Regions from separate parts of the Kurthia sp. Dielmo genome, predicted to be linked through region 2. Evidence: riboswitches for the same ligand, from Rfam matches in the RefSeq annotation. Region 2 holds a riboswitch; the other holds the start of a gene.
The links. Region 2 has a riboswitch for preQ1 ahead of KTHG_RS00890 (QueT transporter family protein). Riboswitches for the same ligand answer to the same signal wherever they lie in the genome.

Region 1: linked by a shared signal. The riboswitch ahead of queF (preQ(1) synthase) and the one ahead of KTHG_RS00890 (QueT transporter family protein) in region 2 are both predicted to bind preQ1.

Annotation. Positions count from the first base shown of each region.
Region 1 covers NZ_HE578959.1:199,741-209,395, forward strand. The annotation lists gene KTHG_RS12220 (VUT family protein) at 1-407, opposite strand, end outside; gene queC (7-cyano-7-deazaguanine synthase QueC) at 407-1,069, opposite strand; gene queF (preQ(1) synthase) at 1,157-1,657, opposite strand; PreQ1 riboswitch class I at 1,739-1,785, opposite strand; gene KTHG_RS12235 (GNAT family N-acetyltransferase) at 1,838-2,296, opposite strand; gene KTHG_RS12240 (hypothetical protein) at 2,372-4,120, shown strand; gene KTHG_RS12245 (DEAD/DEAH box helicase) at 4,379-5,413, shown strand; gene KTHG_RS12250 (sigma-54-dependent Fis family transcriptional regulator) at 5,653-7,452, shown strand; gene lpdA (dihydrolipoyl dehydrogenase) at 7,589-8,932, shown strand; gene KTHG_RS12260 (thiamine pyrophosphate-dependent dehydrogenase E1 component subunit alpha) at 8,951-9,655, shown strand, end outside.
Region 2 covers NZ_HE578956.1:86,422-96,076, forward strand. The annotation lists gene KTHG_RS00875 (L-threonine 3-dehydrogenase) at 242-1,192, shown strand; gene KTHG_RS00880 (YflT domain-containing protein) at 1,338-1,658, opposite strand; gene KTHG_RS00885 (long-chain fatty acid--CoA ligase) at 1,879-3,495, shown strand; gene KTHG_RS00890 (QueT transporter family protein) at 3,538-4,047, opposite strand; PreQ1 riboswitch class I at 4,056-4,100, opposite strand; gene KTHG_RS00895 (ABC transporter substrate-binding protein) at 4,317-5,306, shown strand; gene KTHG_RS00900 (ABC transporter permease) at 5,324-6,355, shown strand; gene KTHG_RS00905 (ABC transporter ATP-binding protein) at 6,348-7,145, shown strand; gene ilvA (threonine ammonia-lyase IlvA) at 7,360-8,619, opposite strand; gene KTHG_RS00915 (ATP-dependent helicase) at 8,836-9,655, shown strand, end outside.

The sequences.
Region 1 (9,655 bases), on a different contig from region 2:
TTCGCACCAAGGGGACTTAATCCGATGATGACAAAGACGGCAGAATCGAGAATACCACCAACAATGCCACTATAAAAGACGCGCCAAGCCATAGGTAGTTTTAGGCGTGAATAAATTTCTGTATCGGCTGTTTCCGATAATAAAAAGGATAGCGCAGACGCCGCAACAATTAATAATGTATCACCAAGAGAAGCGGAAACGATAGCAGATAATAAAAGAGCCAGTGCAATTAAGCCATATGTTTTTTTACGCCCGTATTTATTTTGTACGAGGTCACGTAAAATGAATGTTGCGCCGATGAAGAAGGTCCCCATTGGTACGATAAATATCCCGAAGTGAAAGGGTGCGAGTGACGCGGTGACAACATTGGCTGTTACAATGCAAATTAAATAAAAAATCACACGAATCATGCCTTCACCTTCTTCTCTAAGTACAGCTCAAGCCCGTGCTTTCGTAATAAACAAGAAGGGCATTCCCCACATCCATCGGCGATAATGCCGTTATAACAAGTAAGCGTATTTTGACGGATATAATCAAGCACACCAAGCTCATCAGCAAGCGCCCATACTTCCGCCTTATTGCGCCACATAAGCGGTGTATGTAGAAGCAACTGCTCATCCATGGCCAAATTAATCGTCACATTTAAAGACTTCATAAAATTATCGCGACAATCGGGATAGCCACTAAAATCCGCTTCACTAACACCTGTAATAATATGCTGTGCCTCAATTTGACGCGCTAAAATACCAGCGAACGAAAAGAAGACAAGATTACGTCCTGGAACGAAGGTATTTGGTAACCCACCATTTTCTCCGGCCTGTACGTCGATATCATCTCGTGTTAAGGCATTCGGTGCTAATTGATTTAATAAATCCATATTTAAAATATATTGTTTGACCTGTTGTTCATCAGCAATTTTCGTCGCACAGTCTATTTCAAGCGCATGACGTTGGCCGTAATCAAATGTCACAACTGCTACTTCCTTAAAGCGTTTTAGTGCCCAAAAAAGGCAAGTTGTACTATCTTGACCGCCGCTAAATACGACAAGTGCTTTGTCTCGTTTTTCCATAAATAAGCTCCTCAATGAAAAAAGCGATACCCTAAAAGAGTATCGCTCTCTTAGTTTTTTTAGATGGTCGCTAAGAACATCTCGTGTTTATCGGTTATCTACTTTTTCAGGGTACATATCATGATTCATTAAGCGATGCATCGCCATGTCTTCATATTTTGTGGCGGGGCGTCCATAATTGCACCAGGGATCAATCGATAACCCGCCGCGTGGAGTGAATTTGCCCCATACTTCAATATAACGAGGCTCTAATAAGTTAATTAAGTCATCCATAATTTTATTCATGCAATCCTCGTGGAAATCACCGTGATTACGGAAACTAAATAAATAGAGCTTCAACGACTTGCTTTCGACCATTTTTTTGTCTGGAATATATGAAATATACACCGTCGCAAAGTCAGGCTGCTTCGTCATCGGACATAGACTTGTAAATTCAGGACAGTTGAATTTTACGAAAAAATCACGTTCCGCATGAAGATTGTCTACTGCCTCTAGTACCTCAGGAGCGTAGTTAAAAGCATAATTTGTGTGTTGATTACCAAGTAATGTTAAGTCACTTAGTCCTTGCTCATCTGTTCGTTGTGTCATGTTACTTCCTCCTTCCGCTAGAAGAAGAGAAAATATGAAAAAAAGCCGTATCCACTATCGGATACGGCATAACTGTCATATGATCCCATAGTTTTTTATAGAGGGTTTCAGCTATGAACCTCTTCTTTTAGCTTTATGCCTTTAATTTATCACAGTTATAAGAATTGCACAATATTTTCTTTAAAAAGAAAGATTGAGACGATAAATCATCCAGGTATCCATCTCTGTAAAGCCATATTTTTGATAAACCGGTTTTCCCATTGTAGAAGCTTCTAGCAGCAAGACCGGCACATGACGTTTTTTCGCTTCACTTACCAATTTATCGAGCAGAGCAGATGCAAGTCCTTGTCCACGATAAGAGGTATGTGTATAAACATTCGTGATATACCCTTTTATACCACTTGCATTCGTATAGCTTGGTGGAAAAGCATAAAAAATTACACCGGCTGTTGCAATGATTTCGTCCTGTTCTTCGACAATCCATTGTACAAGCGAATTATCTCTAAAATTGCGCTCAAAAAAAGTATTTAATTCATTGTCAATAATGGTATCCGGCGTACTGCCCTCATCAATTAATTGCCGTTTTCGTAGTTCGATTAAAACCGGAATATCTTGAGGTGTTGCAAGGCGGTATAGCATGGAACCAGCTCCTTTTTATTCAATATTTTAATAAAATGGTAATTTTTTGTTATAATAGTGAAAAAAGATAAGGGGTTGAAGAGTATTACTACTTTAGATGCTTGGCGATTTATAGAATCTATTTTACCAGGAGATTTACCAAAAAATGAAGATTTACGTGCTAATCTTTTTTCGGATTATCAAAAAAGACCAGCTGTATTACATAACGAATCTTATGATAGACAATTTTGGAAAGAAATACGCCCAAAAGAAGAGGAGAAATACGCATTCCGTTTCAGATATTATGCAGCTTTATACAATCAACAAGATTTAACAGAAACACTAAGAAACTTTTTCAATAGTAAAGAAGCCATCATTAATCAGGTTTATACAAAGTACTATAGTTATGCTTTTGATGTCAATGAGTTGGGCGAATATGTGGAAGGTAGTTTATTCATTCCACATTTGCAATTGATTTTAGCAGATATTGAGCGCCAAGGCATAATTGGCTATAGTGACTTTTCAAAACGGTACAATGAATATTATCAAATACTTGAAGAAGATGCTATAAAAACCTTTAAAAATGGTTTAAATGAAGAGTGTTTTGTCGAATTTCATAATAAATTTTCCACATTTTTCTCAACATTAGCTAAAGAGTATACAGTGAAAAAAGCAACTGTAAAAATCTTTGCCATCAAAAAACCTAAGGAAAATTCAAAAGAAATAACCGAAGATGTAATGCCGGAGTTTAATAGCTTCTTTTTAGATGATTTGTATAAGATTGGCAATCAACCAAATCGCACGCTTCAACAGTTTATAGAAGGTGTAGATTTAAAAGTAGATATTAATGAAAATAGAGCTTCTATCGAGGAAATGCTACAGCCTAAGAATTTACCTAATGGGCGATGGCCTTCTTTTGTACAACATCGTCTTTCATTGATGCAGCAAGTTGCAGTTAATCAAGTCTTGAATGGAAAAAATGCGATTTCATCTGTAAATGGACCACCAGGAACTGGTAAAACGACATTATTAAAAGATATTTTTGCAGACTTAATCGTTCAACGAGCGCAAAAAATGGCGGCATATTCTAATCCTATGGAATCCTTTTCAACGTATGCCACGGTGAAAATTGGCGATAAAGAGTTAAAATCCGTTATGCTGGCTCCTGAAATTGCGGCTTTTTCAATGGTTGTAGCATCTTGTAATAATGGTGCGGTTGAAAATATTTCAAAAGATTTACCGAAAAAAGCAGAAGTAAGCCGGTCGTTGAAAACGGAACCAACGACTAAATATGAAAAATGGGATACCGTTTACGCTAATGAAGCGGAGGATGTTAATTTCTTTTCAAATACAGCTTCTATTATTTTAGGTGGAGAAGAAAGCTGGGGGCTATTTTCAGCAGCATTTGGTAAATCTACTAACATAAAAAAAGTCGTCAATAGTTTGTTTGGTAACAAAGACAAAAATCAAGAATCCATTTTTAAGGAGTTAAATGCACCTTTGCCTAAAAATGCATGGCATGAAGCAGTTGATGAATTTCACACATTATTAGCAACAGTAGAAATGCGTAAAGTACAACTACAGCAATATGTTGAAACAATGCAACATTATCAACAAATAGTTGAGGATGTTTCACGAATGAAAGAACGACAGCAAAAATTGTACCAAGAATTGATAGATTTAGAACAAAAAGCTGAAAAGCACAAACAAATACTTGAATTATTAAAAGAGCAGGAACGTGCAACGAAAAAACCAGGTTTTTTTGCGAAATTAATGGGTAAGCAAACAGAGGAACAACAAAAAATTCTTCAAAAAATTGCTACTAAGGCGAATGAATTAGAGTAATTATTTATCACCCAGGAAGAAAAAGAAAAAGAGCAACACCAGTTAAATGGTCGATTACAACAGCAAGAGCAAAAATTAGAGAAGCTAAAAGAAGATAAGAAGCAGTTTAATGAAGAAAATGTTGAGCTCTCAACGGATGAGTTCTGGCAGTCTGCTAATTATGAAGAACGACAAAAAAATGTATTATGGCAAGCAGACCAATTAAATTTTGAACGTGGATTATTATTTCTAAAAGCATTAAAAGTGCATAAATATTTTATGATGAAGAATAGTAAATCAATGCATACAGCTATTACGATTTTTGCGAACCGTCAAGCTATTAATACAAATACAGAAGAAGGGCTCCAAATTATTCGTCATACTTGGAAAATCCTTCATCTACTTTTCCCATTAATGAGTACAACTTTTGCAAGCTTTGGAAGAATGTATAAAGAAATCGGGGCAGATTTTATTGACTATTTATTCATTGATGAGGCGGGACAAGCAAGTCCTCAACAGGCAGCTGGTGCTTTATGGCGTTCTAAGCATGCTATTGTTGTGGGAGATCCAATTCAAATCGAGCCGGTTGTTACATTAGATGCAGCTATACTGAGTGATGTCCGTAAAAAATTCGGTGTTAGCGAACAAAAACTAGGAACGACCGCATCTGTACAAGTAATGGCAGATTTGGCTAATCCGATGGGGACGTTGATTCAAGGTGAAATGGATGATATGCCTAAACGGTTAGGAATTCCTTTATGGGTGCATCGTCGCTGTTTAAATCCAATGTTTTCGATTGCGAATGATATTGCCTACAATAATCAAATGGTTATCGCAAATGATACACCAGGAAAAGGACAGTGGTTTGATAGTAGTGGTAAAGCAAGTACAGCGCAATATGTTCCTGCACATGGCGAACTAGCCGTTCGAAAATTTAAGGAGCATGTAAAAGAAAGTGCGAAGTTACCTAGTTTATTTATTATTACACCATTTACAGCTGTAAAAAAAGGATTAAAAGAAGCATTTGAAAAAGATAAAGAGGTCATGGCATTATCAGGTATAAAAAAATGGCTAGATAGTTCTATTGGAACAGTGCATACATTCCAAGGAAAAGAAGCGGATATTGTCTACTTTATTACAGGGACAGATAAAGAAACGGATGGGGCAGCAGAATGGTCTTGTCAGCAACCAAATCTGTTAAATGTAGCCGCAACACGTGCAAAAAAAGAATTTTATGTTATTGGAGAAAAAACACGCTTCAGTACGAAGAAATACTATAAAGAAATCATTTATTATTTTAATCAATTTAATTAATGAAAAGAGGCTAGGACATAAGTATAAAAGCAACCGCTCCTATGAGCATAAGAAAAACCGGAATCGTGCGGTGACGCGGTTCCGGTTTTTCGTTGCGAACACTAAAAAAGAAACATGACGTGTTTTGTCCCAGCCTCTTTTAGCTTTTCAATTCCTTTCAACGACCATATTTAGTAAAATAAAGCATATACTACTTATCCTTTTGCCAATGGTGAATCGTGTATGAGGAGGGATTTTCAATGAATGTAAAAGAACGTGTTTGGAAAGGTTTTATTGCACAGGATTCAGTTGATTTGACAATTCTCCCGGAGGAAGTGGCAACGTCTTGGCTGCATTGCCGAGCATTAGAGGTTGACCCATATGCACGTAAAAGTGAGGCAATCTTAACGCCGCCCCAATTACGTGAGCAGCAAAGGAAAAATGAACGATTGATTGCGCTTGTACAGCAGGAACTACGCATGTATGAGGCTTATTTCAAATTACAATTACCCATTTTTATTTTAACGGATGCAAATGGATACATATTGTGGCGCGACGGTCATGAGGGAACAAAACGCATTGCAAATGACATGTCATTTTCAGAAGGGCATCGCTGGCATGAGCAGGATGTTGGCACCAATGCGATTTCGTTAGCGATTCAGACGGGGGCTGTGATGTCACTGACAGGTTATGATCACTATGCGGTAGGCTCTCATGCATGGGCTTGTACTGCGGCGGCAATTTATGATGAGCATGATAAGGTATGTGCAGTACTAGACATTTCCTCACATTTAAACGATTCTGCGGCAGCACAAGAAGTAAATACGTTTATGAAGCTACTGACAGCAACGATTTCATCCAAAATAAAGTCACGTTATCTAGAAGAGAGAAAGCAACTTGTAGACTATAGCTATCATATGACACAGCCAGGGGTTGTCTGTGATGAATTTGAGCGTATTGTCAAAATCTCGTCGCAACTTTTTATTGAAGAGGCACAGTGGCAAGGACAACCAATTCATGCATTTTTAAAGGAACAAGTGCTACAAGCATTGCCACAGCCTATTTTTCTAGATGACCAAATGATTGGGTACTTTTATCCGATCGTACAGCAGGAAGAGGAAACAAAACAGTTTTTCTATCAAGGAGTGCCTTCTAAAAATGAAGCATATCGTGCATTTATGGCGCAAGTGGAAAAGGTGGCAAGTAGTCCATTACCCGTGCATATTTACGGGGAATCGGGAAGTGGGAAAGAAGTCATCGCCAAAACATTACATGAGAATAGCGCCGTTGCGAATGGGCCACTTGTAGCGATTAATTGCGGAGCCATTAGTGAAAGTTTATTAGAAAGTGAATTATTTGGTTATGCGCCGGGTGCCTTTACCGGGGCAAATGCGAAGGGCTATAAAGGGAAAATTGCCGAAGCGCATGGGGGTACATTATTTTTAGATGAAGTAGATAGTATGTCAAAGCGTATGCAAGCAGCGCTCTTACGCGTGTTAGAAAATCAAGAGGTGACCCGTATTGGTAGCACGAAGGTCGAGCGAGTATCATTTCGCATTGTGACCGCGAGTAACCGGGATTTACGTGCAGAAGTCGAAGCGGAAAATTTTCGAATGGATTTATTTTATCGACTATATGTTTGTCCGCTATCGATTCCGCCATTGCGTGAACGTAAGGAAGATATTTTCGTCTTTATGCAAGATTATTGTATGAAGAAAAATTGGTATCCTTATTGGCTCGCTACTGCCTATGAAGTGGCACAGCACTATGAGTGGTACGGCAATATTCGTGAGTTAAATAACTTTTTAGAGCGGCTACATGTCTATTATGAACATGTAGAACCAACGAGAGAACAACTGCAACAAACGATTGAAATGGGGACAATTGAACGGACAAAAAGAAAGCGTTTGCAACAAAATGTAGCGCCAATGTCTGAGGAGGAGAAGCAATTACGAGCCGTACTTGAACAGCATCATTATCACATTTCAAAGGCCGCCGCTGCGTTAGGAATGGCGCGCAGTACACTGTATCGTAAAATGACACGCTACAATTTGAAGTGAATTAAGACAAAAACGCAACAATGTGTTGCGTTTTTTTTATTTGTTCAAAAGAAAAATACCGGCGTGACGGCATTTTTAAAGTTGGCATGGTTTTTGCATAAAGAAAGGTGTAGGCAAAAGAATGGAGGGGGTAGCAGTGAAGCACTATGACGTAGTCGTCATTGGCGCAGGACCAGGGGGTTATGTAGCGGCTATTAAAGCGGCGCAGCAAGGGATGCAGGTGGCAGTCATCGAGAAGAAAAAGATTGGCGGCACTTGTTTAAATGTCGGCTGTATACCGTCAAAAGCATATTTAAAGCATGCCGAATGGTTATTAACTATGAAAGAGGCACAGGCATATGGTATTGAACATACAGTTGGGCCAATCCATTTCGACCAATTAGTAGCACGAAAAAATAGCGTCGTAACATCTTTACAAGGCGGTATTCATCATCTGTTTAAGCAAAATGAAATCGCTTACTTTGAAGGAGAAGCAACAATTACGCGCGACAAAACGGTGCAAGTAGGAGCGCAGCGCTTAACAGCAGATAAGCTTCTACTTGCGACGGGTAGTACACCATTTGTACCACCAATCAAAGGCATTGAAAATGTGCGCTATCATACGACTGATACATTTTTTGATATGACAACCTTACCGAATAAGCTTGTTATTATTGGAGGCGGCGTTATTGCAGTTGAGCTCGCTTTTGCGATGGCTCCGCTTGGTGTCGAGGTCAGTGTATTAGAAGTAGCACCCGACATTTTAGGAATAGAAGATGTAGCGGTTCGTACATTATTGAAAAAGAAATTACAAGAACTTGGCTGTACGGTGCACACCGGCATTACGCTACAACAGGTCACAGCAACAACCGTACACACATCAGTTGGAAACGTTGACTTTGACGAATTATTAGTGGCAACGGGACGCAAAGCGAATCTAGCGCTCGCTACGCAACTTGGCCTAAAGGCGGACCGATTTATCGAGGTCAATGCACATTATGAAACATCGGTGGATGGTGTATATGCGATTGGGGACGCGATTGGTGGCTATATGCTCGCTCATGCAGCGAGTGCAGAGGGCTTACATGCCGTCGCACATATGACCGGAGCCAATCCAGAACCTTTACAGCAAACACTCATTCCTCGTTGCATTTATACGACACCGGAAGTCGCAAGCTTTGGTTTAAGTGAAGAGGAGGCAAGAGCGAATGGCTATGATGTTCAAGTGAGCAGTATGCCGTTTAGCATTATTGGTAAAGCCATTGCCACGAATGACACAGAAGGATTTGTCAAAATCATTTCTGAAAAAACGTATAACGAAATTTTAGGCGCGGTTATTGTCGGCGCCCATGCGACAGAAATGATCCATACGATAATGGCTGTCAAAAAAGCAGAGGGCTGTGTTGATGAATTGGCAAATTTAACATTTGGGCATCCAAGTCTATCTGAACTGACAGGAGAGGTAGCGAACAGTCTGATTTCACAAGCGATACATGGCTAATTACAAGGAGGAATTACGATGAAAAAACTGACAAAACAAAAAGCGGCATGGATTTATGAAAAAATGAATGATATTCGCAATTTTGAGGATGAAGTACATCGCATTTTCACGAGTGGAGAGATTCCAGGGTTCGTGCATTTATATGCAGGAGAGGAAGCAGTGGCAACAGGTGTTTGTGCACATTTAACAGATGAAGATTATATTACAAGTACACACCGAGGTCACGGACATTGTATCGCAAAGGGTTGTGACTTAAATGGCATGATGGCAGAAATCTATGGCAAGGAAACGGGTCTTTGTAAGGGAAAGGGCGGCTCGATGCATATTGCTGATATTGATAAAGGCATGCTTGGTGCAAATGGGATGGTTGGCGGTGGATTCCCAATCGCTGTTGGTGCAGGACTGCGTAATCAATACTTAAAAACAGACAGTGTAGTTGTTTGCTTTTTCGGTGATGGTGCAGCCAATGAAGGTGGTTTCCACGAAGGCATTAATATGGCGGCGATTTGGAAGCTTCCGGTTATCTTTGTTTGTGAGAATAATATGTTCGCAGAATCGACGCCACAGTCTTATTCATCGGCTTCTAAAACCATTGCGCAGCGTGCGGCGGCGTATGATATTCCAGGTGTCAAAGTAGATGGCATGAACTTAAAAGAAGTATATGATGCGGCAGGCGAGGCGGTAGAGCGTGCGCGTAAAGGTGAAGGGCCAACACTAATTGAA
Region 2 (9,655 bases):
ACCTACCTTTAAAACTAAATTGTTTTGCGTCTAAATGCTTATGTCTTTTAAAAAATGTGTTTTTTGAGAATACAAACATTGTTTTCTTAAAGAATACATTATATAATATAAAAAACAAAAAACATTGATAAAACAGCGTTTGTAAAGATATTTTTGTACATCTAGAAAATACATTTGTTTTTATTTTATATATATGTGTTTTCCGAAAATACATTTGTAAGCTGTAAGAGGAGGAAAAGAAATGAAGAAAATCATGATAACAGGTGCTTGTGGTCAAATCGGTTCAGAGCTAGTAGAGAAGTTGCGTGTGGAGTATGGGACAGAAAATGTTCTTGCGACAGATATTCGCAAACCGGTAAGCTCTTCGGGGCCATTTGAAGTGCTTGATGTCATGGATGCTGAACGCATGTATGACATCGCAAACGCTTTTGGCGCAGATACATTAATGCATATGGCTGCTCTTCTTTCTGCCACTGCTGAAAAAGATCCAGTATTTGCCTGGAACTTAAATATGGGTGGCTTAATGAACGCTCTTGAAACGGCTCGTAAATTAAACCTACAATTCTTCACACCAAGCTCAATCGGCGCATTTGGTCCATCAACACCAAAGGACAATACACCGCAAGATACGTTACAACGTCCAACGACGATGTATGGCGTCAATAAAGTAGCGGGTGAATTACTATGTGATTACTATTACACGCATTTCGGCGTGGATACGCGCGGTGTCCGTTTCCCAGGCTTAATTTCAAATGTGACGCCTCCAGGTGGTGGTACGACAGATTATGCAGTCGACATTTATTATCAAGCTGTAGAGAAAGGTCACTATACATCTTATATTGCGGAAGGTACGTATATGGATATGATGTACATGCCAGATGCACTGCAAGCGATTGTTGATTTAATGGAAGCAGATAGTGACACACTTGTTCACCGTAATGCATTCAATATTACAGCGATGAGCTTTACACCAGAGCAAATCGCCGCATCAATTCAAAAAGTACTGCCAAACTTCACGATGGACTACGATGTCGACCCAGCGCGTCAGGCAATTGCAGATAGTTGGCCAAATTCTTTAGATGATAGTGCGGCAAAAGCGGAATGGGGCTTTAAAGCAGCCTATGATTTAGATAAAATGACAGTCGATATGCTTGAAAAATTACGCCGTAAATTATATCGCACAGCTTCATAACGATAAATTGAAAAAGAGGCTGGGACAAAACACGTCATTTTCCTTTTTTAGTGTTCGCAACGAAAAACCGGAACCGCGCTACAGCGCGATTCCGGTTTTTCTTATGCGTATGTCAAAGCCTCTTTTGATTGCTTAAAAGTACTGTTTATTTTGTCGCCACAACGACTAATTTCCCCGCATCCAAATGTACATCGAGTGCGTTTGCCTGCTCATCGGTAACGCCAAGTGACATGAGCTGTGTTCGTAGTTCAGATTCTCGGGACGTAAATAAATTTTTAACACTGTTCATAACACCTTGTTCGGCTACGCCAACCTGTGAAATATGTAATGCTTTGGCGATATCATCAGCGCGATCCTCATACCGTGAAAAAACATAAATTTGGTCTCGTTCAAAGCCTTCTTTCAATAATAAATCAACTTGATTCTTTAAACGTACAGCATTTTCAACAACAAAATAATTCATCATAAAAACCTCTCCTTTGTCTTGCTATAGTTTTTTGTTCCCGTTTTATAACGTAAGATAAACGGCTCAAAAGAAAAAACGTAAATTTTCTCTATAAGTTAATTAAAATTCTATAAAAATAAAATATTTTCTAAAAATTCTGGATTTTTAACGAATAATTTTATACACTATTTTATACAGGATTTGGTAATCTTGACAACAATGCTTAGGGGGATGGTTAACGATGATGGATACACAACTAGTATTAAATGGTTTTGTAAAACGGGTCGAGACGTACTTTCCGCATAAAGAAATCGTATCACGTACATCAGCGGACAAGATTCACCGCTTAACGTATAAAGATTTCGCGACTCGTACACGTAAGTTGGCGTCAGCATTAGAAAAAATAGGGATGACAAAAGGGATGAAGGTAGGGAGCTTTGCGTGGAATCAGCATCGCCACTTAGAAGCTTATTTTGCAGTGCCATGTACAGGTGCAGTGCTACATATGATTAATATTCGATTGGCAGATGAGCACTTAGAATACATTATTAATCATGCACAGGACGAAATTTTATTAGTCGATATTGATTTATTTGAAACGATTGAACGTATTCTACCGAAACTAACAACGGTTAAACAGATTGTCGTGATGAGTGACTCAGATGATTTACCAGAAAGCCAGTTTAGTGCGCTTTATTCATATGAAAAGTTACTAGCTGAGGCACCGGATGATTATCAATTCCCGACAGACTTAGATGAAAATTTACCAGCCGCAATGTGTTATACAAGTGCTACAACAGGTTTCCCTAAGGGCGTCGTGTATACACACCGAGGGCTTGTGCTACACGCCATTAATTTAGGGTTAGTCGATTCATTTGGCTTATCTGAGCGTTCAGTGGCACTACCGGTCGTGCCGATGTTCCATGTAAATGCATGGGGGATTCCGTTTGCATCGGTGAACTTTGGTGCAAAGCTGGTGTTACCAGGGCCCAACTTTACGTCGCACACATTGATTGACTTAATTGAAGAAGAACGTGTGACATTCACTGCAGGTGTTCCGACAATTTGGATGGGTGTGCTACAGGAACTTGAAAAAACACCGCGAGATATGTCATCACTTGAAATGGTCGCAGCAGGGGGCTCTGCATCACCACCCGCACTGATTCAAAAATTCACGCATAAATTTGGCATTCCATATAAAACGGTGTACGGTATGACAGAAACGTCACCGATTGTATCTGTGGCGGCTTTAACATCTGAAATGGATGATTGGAGCGAAGAAGAAAAAATCGCCGCCTTATCTACACAGGGCCTAACAGTGCCTTTAATTGAAACGGAAATCATTAACGAGGACGGCGAAGTGCCAGCGGATGGCCAAACGATGGGTGAGCTGCGTATTCGTGGCCCGTGGATTTCAAGTGAATATTATAACGATGAGCGCACGATTGATGCGTATCGCGATGGCTGGTTATATACAGGTGATATTGCGGTGCGTACGCCACAGGGGAATATTAAAATTACCGACCGTACGAAGGACTTAATTAAATCGGGTGGTGAATGGATTTCATCAGTGGACCTTGAAAATGCGCTAATGGCACATGATGCGGTATTTGAAGCAGCAGTCATTGCAATTCCACATATTAAATGGCAGGAGCGGCCACTTGCATGCGTCGTATTACAAGAAGGTTATGACACCTCTGTAAAGGATGAGCTTAAAACCTTTTTAGCGACACAAGTAGCAAAATGGTGGATGCCAGATGATATTGTGTTCGTACGAGAAATTCCAAAAACATCGGTTGGGAAATTCTTAAAGGCCAAATTACGTGATGATATGAAGGATTACCAACTGACACCATAATAAAAAGAAGGCATCTCCTAGTGTGGGGAGTGCCTTCTTTTTTTAAATCAATTCCTTAAAGTTCAAGCGTTTGTTGAGGGCTTTCATAATTGGAATACCAGCAAGTAGCACAACGAATTCGCCAACTGCACATGTAAACCATGTTAGCAGGAAGGGAAGTTGAAAGGCTAAATGTAGCTCAAACGCAATAATCGACATCGTGAATGTAAAGACAAGCATCGTCGCGATCATACGCGCTGTTTCACCCTTAATATAGCGACTGATTAAAATAACGGCAACAAGTGAAATCACTGTTTGACCAACGCCGAATACTAAATCATACCAACCAAGCGGTGAAAATAAATTCGTTATGAAAACACCTAACACGATAGGAACGATATATTTTTTATTAAACGCAATTAAATGATTGAACATTTCGGCAACACGGAATTGAATCTGCGTAAAACCAAAAGGCGCAACGAGCATGGCAACGGCAACATAGAGTGCTGCGATGATGCCACTGATTGCGATAGATCGTACTTTAGAAGACGATCGTTGCATTGTATTTTGCATATTTTTTTCGCTCCTTAGTTTTTTTACGTGGGATGGTCTCGAACCACGGTCAGAAGTATATTTTAGCGATTTTTATAAAGAAAGTCAAAAAAGACGTAAAATGTTCATGCCATAAAAGTGTTGTTAAAACTAAATTTTTATGCTTTAATACTTTAAAGCGTAACTGTTTAACGTATAAAATTATCTAAATATTCATAATTTTATTGACGATTTAATTTTCAGTTGCAATAATAGCAAATAAGACTACATAGAACATGGGGGAAATAGGGATGAAGAAACGTTTTAGCTTACTAGCATTAACAGCGACAGCAGCGTTAGCACTAGCTGCATGTGGCGGGGATAAAGCAGCAGATGACAGTTCAAAAGCAGAGTCAGGTGACAAAACATATAATGTTGGCATTTTACAATATGTGGAGCACCCTTCGTTAAATGAAGCAACAAAAGGTTTTAAAGCAGCGCTTGATGAAGCGGGTCTTGACGTGAAATATCAGGAGGAAAATGCACAGGGTGATGCGAGTATTAATACGACAGCGGCAAATAACTTAGTCGCAGCAGCACCAGATGTTATTTTCACAAATGCAACTCCATCTGCACAAGCTGTGGCGGCAGCAACGTCAGATATTCCAACCTTATTTACATCTGTAACAGATGCGGTAGGTGCGGAACTAATCGATTCAATGGAAAAACCAGGCGGCAATGTAACCGGTACAGTAGATACACATCCAGATGCGATTCCAAATACAGTGAAGTTTTTAGCGGAGGAATTAGAGGCGAAAAAAATCGGCATGGTCTTTAACTCAGGTGAGCAAAATTCACGTGTGCAAGTAGATCGTGCGAAAGAAGCAGCAAAAGAGAATGGTGTCACAATCGTTGAGGCATCAGCTTCTACTTCAGCAGAAGTAAAACAAGCAACGGAATCATTAGTTGATAAAGTAGATGCATTCTACATTATCACAGATAATACAGTAGTTTCAGCATTAGAGTCTGTATTAGACGTAGCAGAAGCGAAGAAAAAACCAGTTATGGTTGGTGAGCTTGATTCCGTAGCACGTGGTGGTTTAGGTGCTTACGGCTTCAGCTATTATGATATTGGTAAAGAAGCGGGCGAAATGGCGGCTGAGATTTTAGAGGACGGTAAAAAACCTGCCGATATTCCAGCAGCATACCCAGCAAATTTAAAATTCGAAATTAATAAAGAAACTGCAGATAAATTAGGCATCGACATCGATAAAGACTGGGATGCAGAGGTAGTTGAATAAATAGGAGATGATTCAGTATGTTTACAGCACTCTTTGGATCTGTTGAACAGGGGATTATCTACGCAATTATGGCACTTGGCGTGTACCTTACATTCCGGGTTTTAGATTTTCCAGACTTAACAGTAGACGGTAGCTTTGTAACGGGCGCTGCAACAGCCGCGACGATGATTACATTTGGTTATAATCCATTACTTGCAACATTATGTGCACTACTAGCGGGCTTTGTCGCTGGTAGCATCACAGGGATTTTACACACGAAAGCACATATTAATGAGCTTTTAGCCGGGATTTTAATGATGATTGCACTGTATTCGATTAATCTTCGAATTATGGGCTTAACGACAGAAAATGCCGTAGGACGACCAAATATTCCATTATCGAATTCAGATACCGTATTCACGATGCTACATAATTTTTGGTCAAAATTAGGCATTGATGACACACTTAACAATCTTTTAGCCGCAACAGGCTTAACGAGCTTACCTCGTACATGGGGTATCGTGATTGTGATGTTTATCGTCGTCTTTATTCTTAAATTTATTTTAGACTGGTTCTTAAAAACAGAGTTCGGCTTAGCATTACGCGCTACAGGCGACAATGTGAAAATGATTCGTAGCTTTTCAGCGAATACAGATAGTGTGAAAATTTTTGCATTAGGATTATCGAATGCATTAGTGGCATTATCAGGTGCATTAATCGCACAGCTAAATAAATTTGCGGATGCTGGTATGGGGATTGGGATGATTGTTATCGGCCTTGCATCGGTGATTATCGGAGAAGCTATCTTCGGTAAGAAAACGATTGTCCGTGCAACACTTGCGGTTATTTTCGGGGCGATTATTTACCGCGTCGTCATTTCACTTGCATTACAAGTGGAATTCCTAGATACAGGTGATTTAAAGTTAATTACAGCAATCGTCGTTATTATCGCACTTGTTATTCCATATGCAATGGGTAAATATAAAGAGAAAAAACGTCGTGCAAAACGTCGAGCTGAGCTGATGAGACAAGTCGCTACGATGCCGGAAGGGGAGAAGCCACTTGCTTAATTTACAACATATTCATAAAATTTTTAACGAGGGCACTCCCGATGAAAAAATCGCGCTTAATCATATTAATTTAACGCTTGAAGCGGGCGATTTTGTGACGATTATTGGGAGTAACGGTGCGGGTAAGTCAACGATGATGAATATGATTTCAGGCGCACTCACACCAGATGTGGGCTCGATTACAATTAATCATAAGGACGTCACAGCGCTCCCTGAATATAAGCGCTCAAAATACATTGGTCGCGTATTCCAGGATCCAATGGCGGGTACTGCACCGACGATGACGATTCAAGAAAATTTGGCTCTAGCCTATTCGCGTAATAAACCACGTGGCCTGCGTAGTGGTGTATCCAAGGCACGTAAGGAAATTTTCTTAACGGCACTTGAGTCACTTCACTTAAACTTAGAAAATCGTCTAAATGCTAAGGTTGGGATGCTATCAGGCGGGGAACGTCAGGCATTATCGCTTTTAATGGCGACCTTTACAAAGCCAGATATTTTACTGCTAGATGAGCATACAGCCGCGCTTGATCCGTCACGCGCCGCGTTGATTACTGGCCTAACAAAAGAGCTTGTTGAAAAGGATCAATTAACGACGCTAATGATTACGCATGATATGCAGCAAGCGATTGATTTAGGCAATCGCCTAATTATGATGGATAAGGGTCAAATCATTTTAGAAGTATCACCTGAGGATAAAAAGAACTTAACAATTGAAGATTTAATGAATGAGTTCCAGCGTATTCGTGGTGAAAAAATGGTATCGGACCGCGCCTTATTATCGACGTGAAAAATGCAGACACTTTCAAAGATGTACAAATCTTTGAAAGTGTTTTTTTGTATAACAAAAGAGACTGGGACAAAACACGTCATTTTCCTTTTTTTTCGCGTGCGCAATGAAAAACCGGAACCGCGCTATGGCACGATTCCGGTTTTTCTTATACTCCTAGGAGCGGCTGTTTTTACACGTATGTCAAAGCCTCTGTGTTTATTTATGGACTGAATTAAACGAGTAATGTAAATAAGGTGCTATCATTATTAACTTCCATATAGTCAAAGCCATTTGATTTAAAACGAGCGAGCAGCGCATTGTAGTCGCCAGGATGTTTTAACTCGATGCCGACTAATGCAGGGCCGCTTTCTTTATTATTTTTCTTTGTATATTCAAATGTTGTAATATCATCATTTGGACCAAGCACCTCTGTTAGGAACTGGCGAAGTGCGCCGGCACGTTGTGGGAAGCTGACGATGAAGTAATAAAGTAGCCCTTCATGAATCAATGACTTCTCTTTGATTTCCTGCATACGACCAATATCATTGTTACCGCCGCTAATAATACAAACAACGGCTTTGCCTTTGATTTGATCCTTGTAGTAATCAAGTGCAGACACGGATAATGCGCCCGCTGGTTCAGCGACGATGGCTTGCTTATTATAAAGCTCTAAAATAGACGTACACACTTTACCTTCTGGCACGACAACGATGTCATCGACCAATTGCTCACAAATTTTTGATGTAAGTTCACCGGCACATTGTACAGCAGCGCCATCGACGAACTTATCAATTTTTGGTAGCTCGACTGGATGATGCTCAGCAAGTGCTGCTTTCATGCTGGCAGCTCCTGCAGGTTCGACGCCAATAATTTGAGATTTAGGAGACAAATTTTTAATATATGTTGAGACACCAGAAATCAGTCCGCCACCGCCAATACTACCGAAAATGTAGTCGATTGGCTCCTCAATATCATTCATAATTTCTACGGCAACGGTGCCCTGACCCGCAATAACATCTAAGTCATCAAATGGGTGAATGAAGATATGATTTTCGGCTTCGCAAAATTCCTGTGCCGCTTTAGAAGAGGCATCAAATGTATCACCTGCTAAAATAATTTCAACATAGTCGCGTCCAAACATGCGTACTTGCTCGATTTTTTGATTCGGCGTAGTCGTTGGCATAAAGATATGCGCGTGAATGCCTAGATGGGCACACGCGAAAGCAACGCCTTGTGCATGATTTCCTGCTGATGCACATACGACGCCACTTTCACGGGCAGTCTCCTCAATTGTTTTAATTTTATAGAATGCACCACGTAATTTAAATGAACGTACATGTTGTAAGTCCTCACGTTTTAAATAGACGGTACAATCGTATTTTTTTGATAAGAAATCATCCTTCTCAAGCGGGGTGTGTTTGACGACATCTTTTAATAATTGATGTGCGATTAACACATTCTCAACTTGAACGCTTTTTTCAGTTGCTTCCATAGTATTGCCTCCTAGGTAAAATTATATTTGTTCATTTTAACATACTATTCCTAATAAAGTACGCAATTTTTAGTCAATTCAAAATATTTCGTTCATTATGCAGAAGAAAAGCGTTGTAGTGAGGTGGCCACGTTTTTTGAAAGCACCTACTGCCTTGTCAAAAGCAGAAATGTGTATAATAGAGGATAGATGATTTTTGAACGGAGGAAGTAATACATGGATTTTTTTAAGACGATGGAGCGTGTGACGGGTGTGGATCTAAATGATGTACAACGTAAGGCCGTACAATGTGCGGACGGGCCATTGTTGTTACTCGCATCACCTGGTTCTGGGAAAACGACGACATTAAATATGAAAATTGGCTATTTATTACTTGAGAAAAAAATCGCACCACAGCGCATTTTAGCAATGACGTTTAGTAAAGCGGCGGCACGTGATATGAGTGAGCGCTTTGAACGCTTTTTTGGCACATTGACGCATGAACGTATTCATTTCTCAACGATTCATAGCTTGGCTTATCAAATTGTGCGGCAATATTTTTATAAAACCGGTCGTCAGTTCCGTTTAATTGAAGGTACGAAGGATATGCAGTGGAATAAAAAAATCATTTTACGTAATCTCTTTACAGAAAAGCGAAAAACGCAGCCAACAGAAGATGAGATGGATGAGCTGTTGACGTATATTAGCTATGTGAAAAACCGTATGCTAGAAGGTGAGCGTTTAAAGGAAGCTCCTTGTAGTCTAACGGATGCGGCAGAAATTTTAACTCGCTATGAGGAATTCAAGCGCCGTGATGGGGTCAATGTGCTCTTAGATTTTGATGATATGCTAACATATTGCTATGAGATTTTACGCGATGACGAAGCAATTCGCACACATTATCAGCAGCAGTTTGAATATGTTTTAACCGATGAGGGCCAGGATAATTCTGTTATTCAGCATGAAATTGTCCGTATTTTAGCGGCACCACATAATAATTTGTGTATTGTAGCAGATGATGACCAATCGATTTTTTCTTGGCGAGGCTCAGATGTAG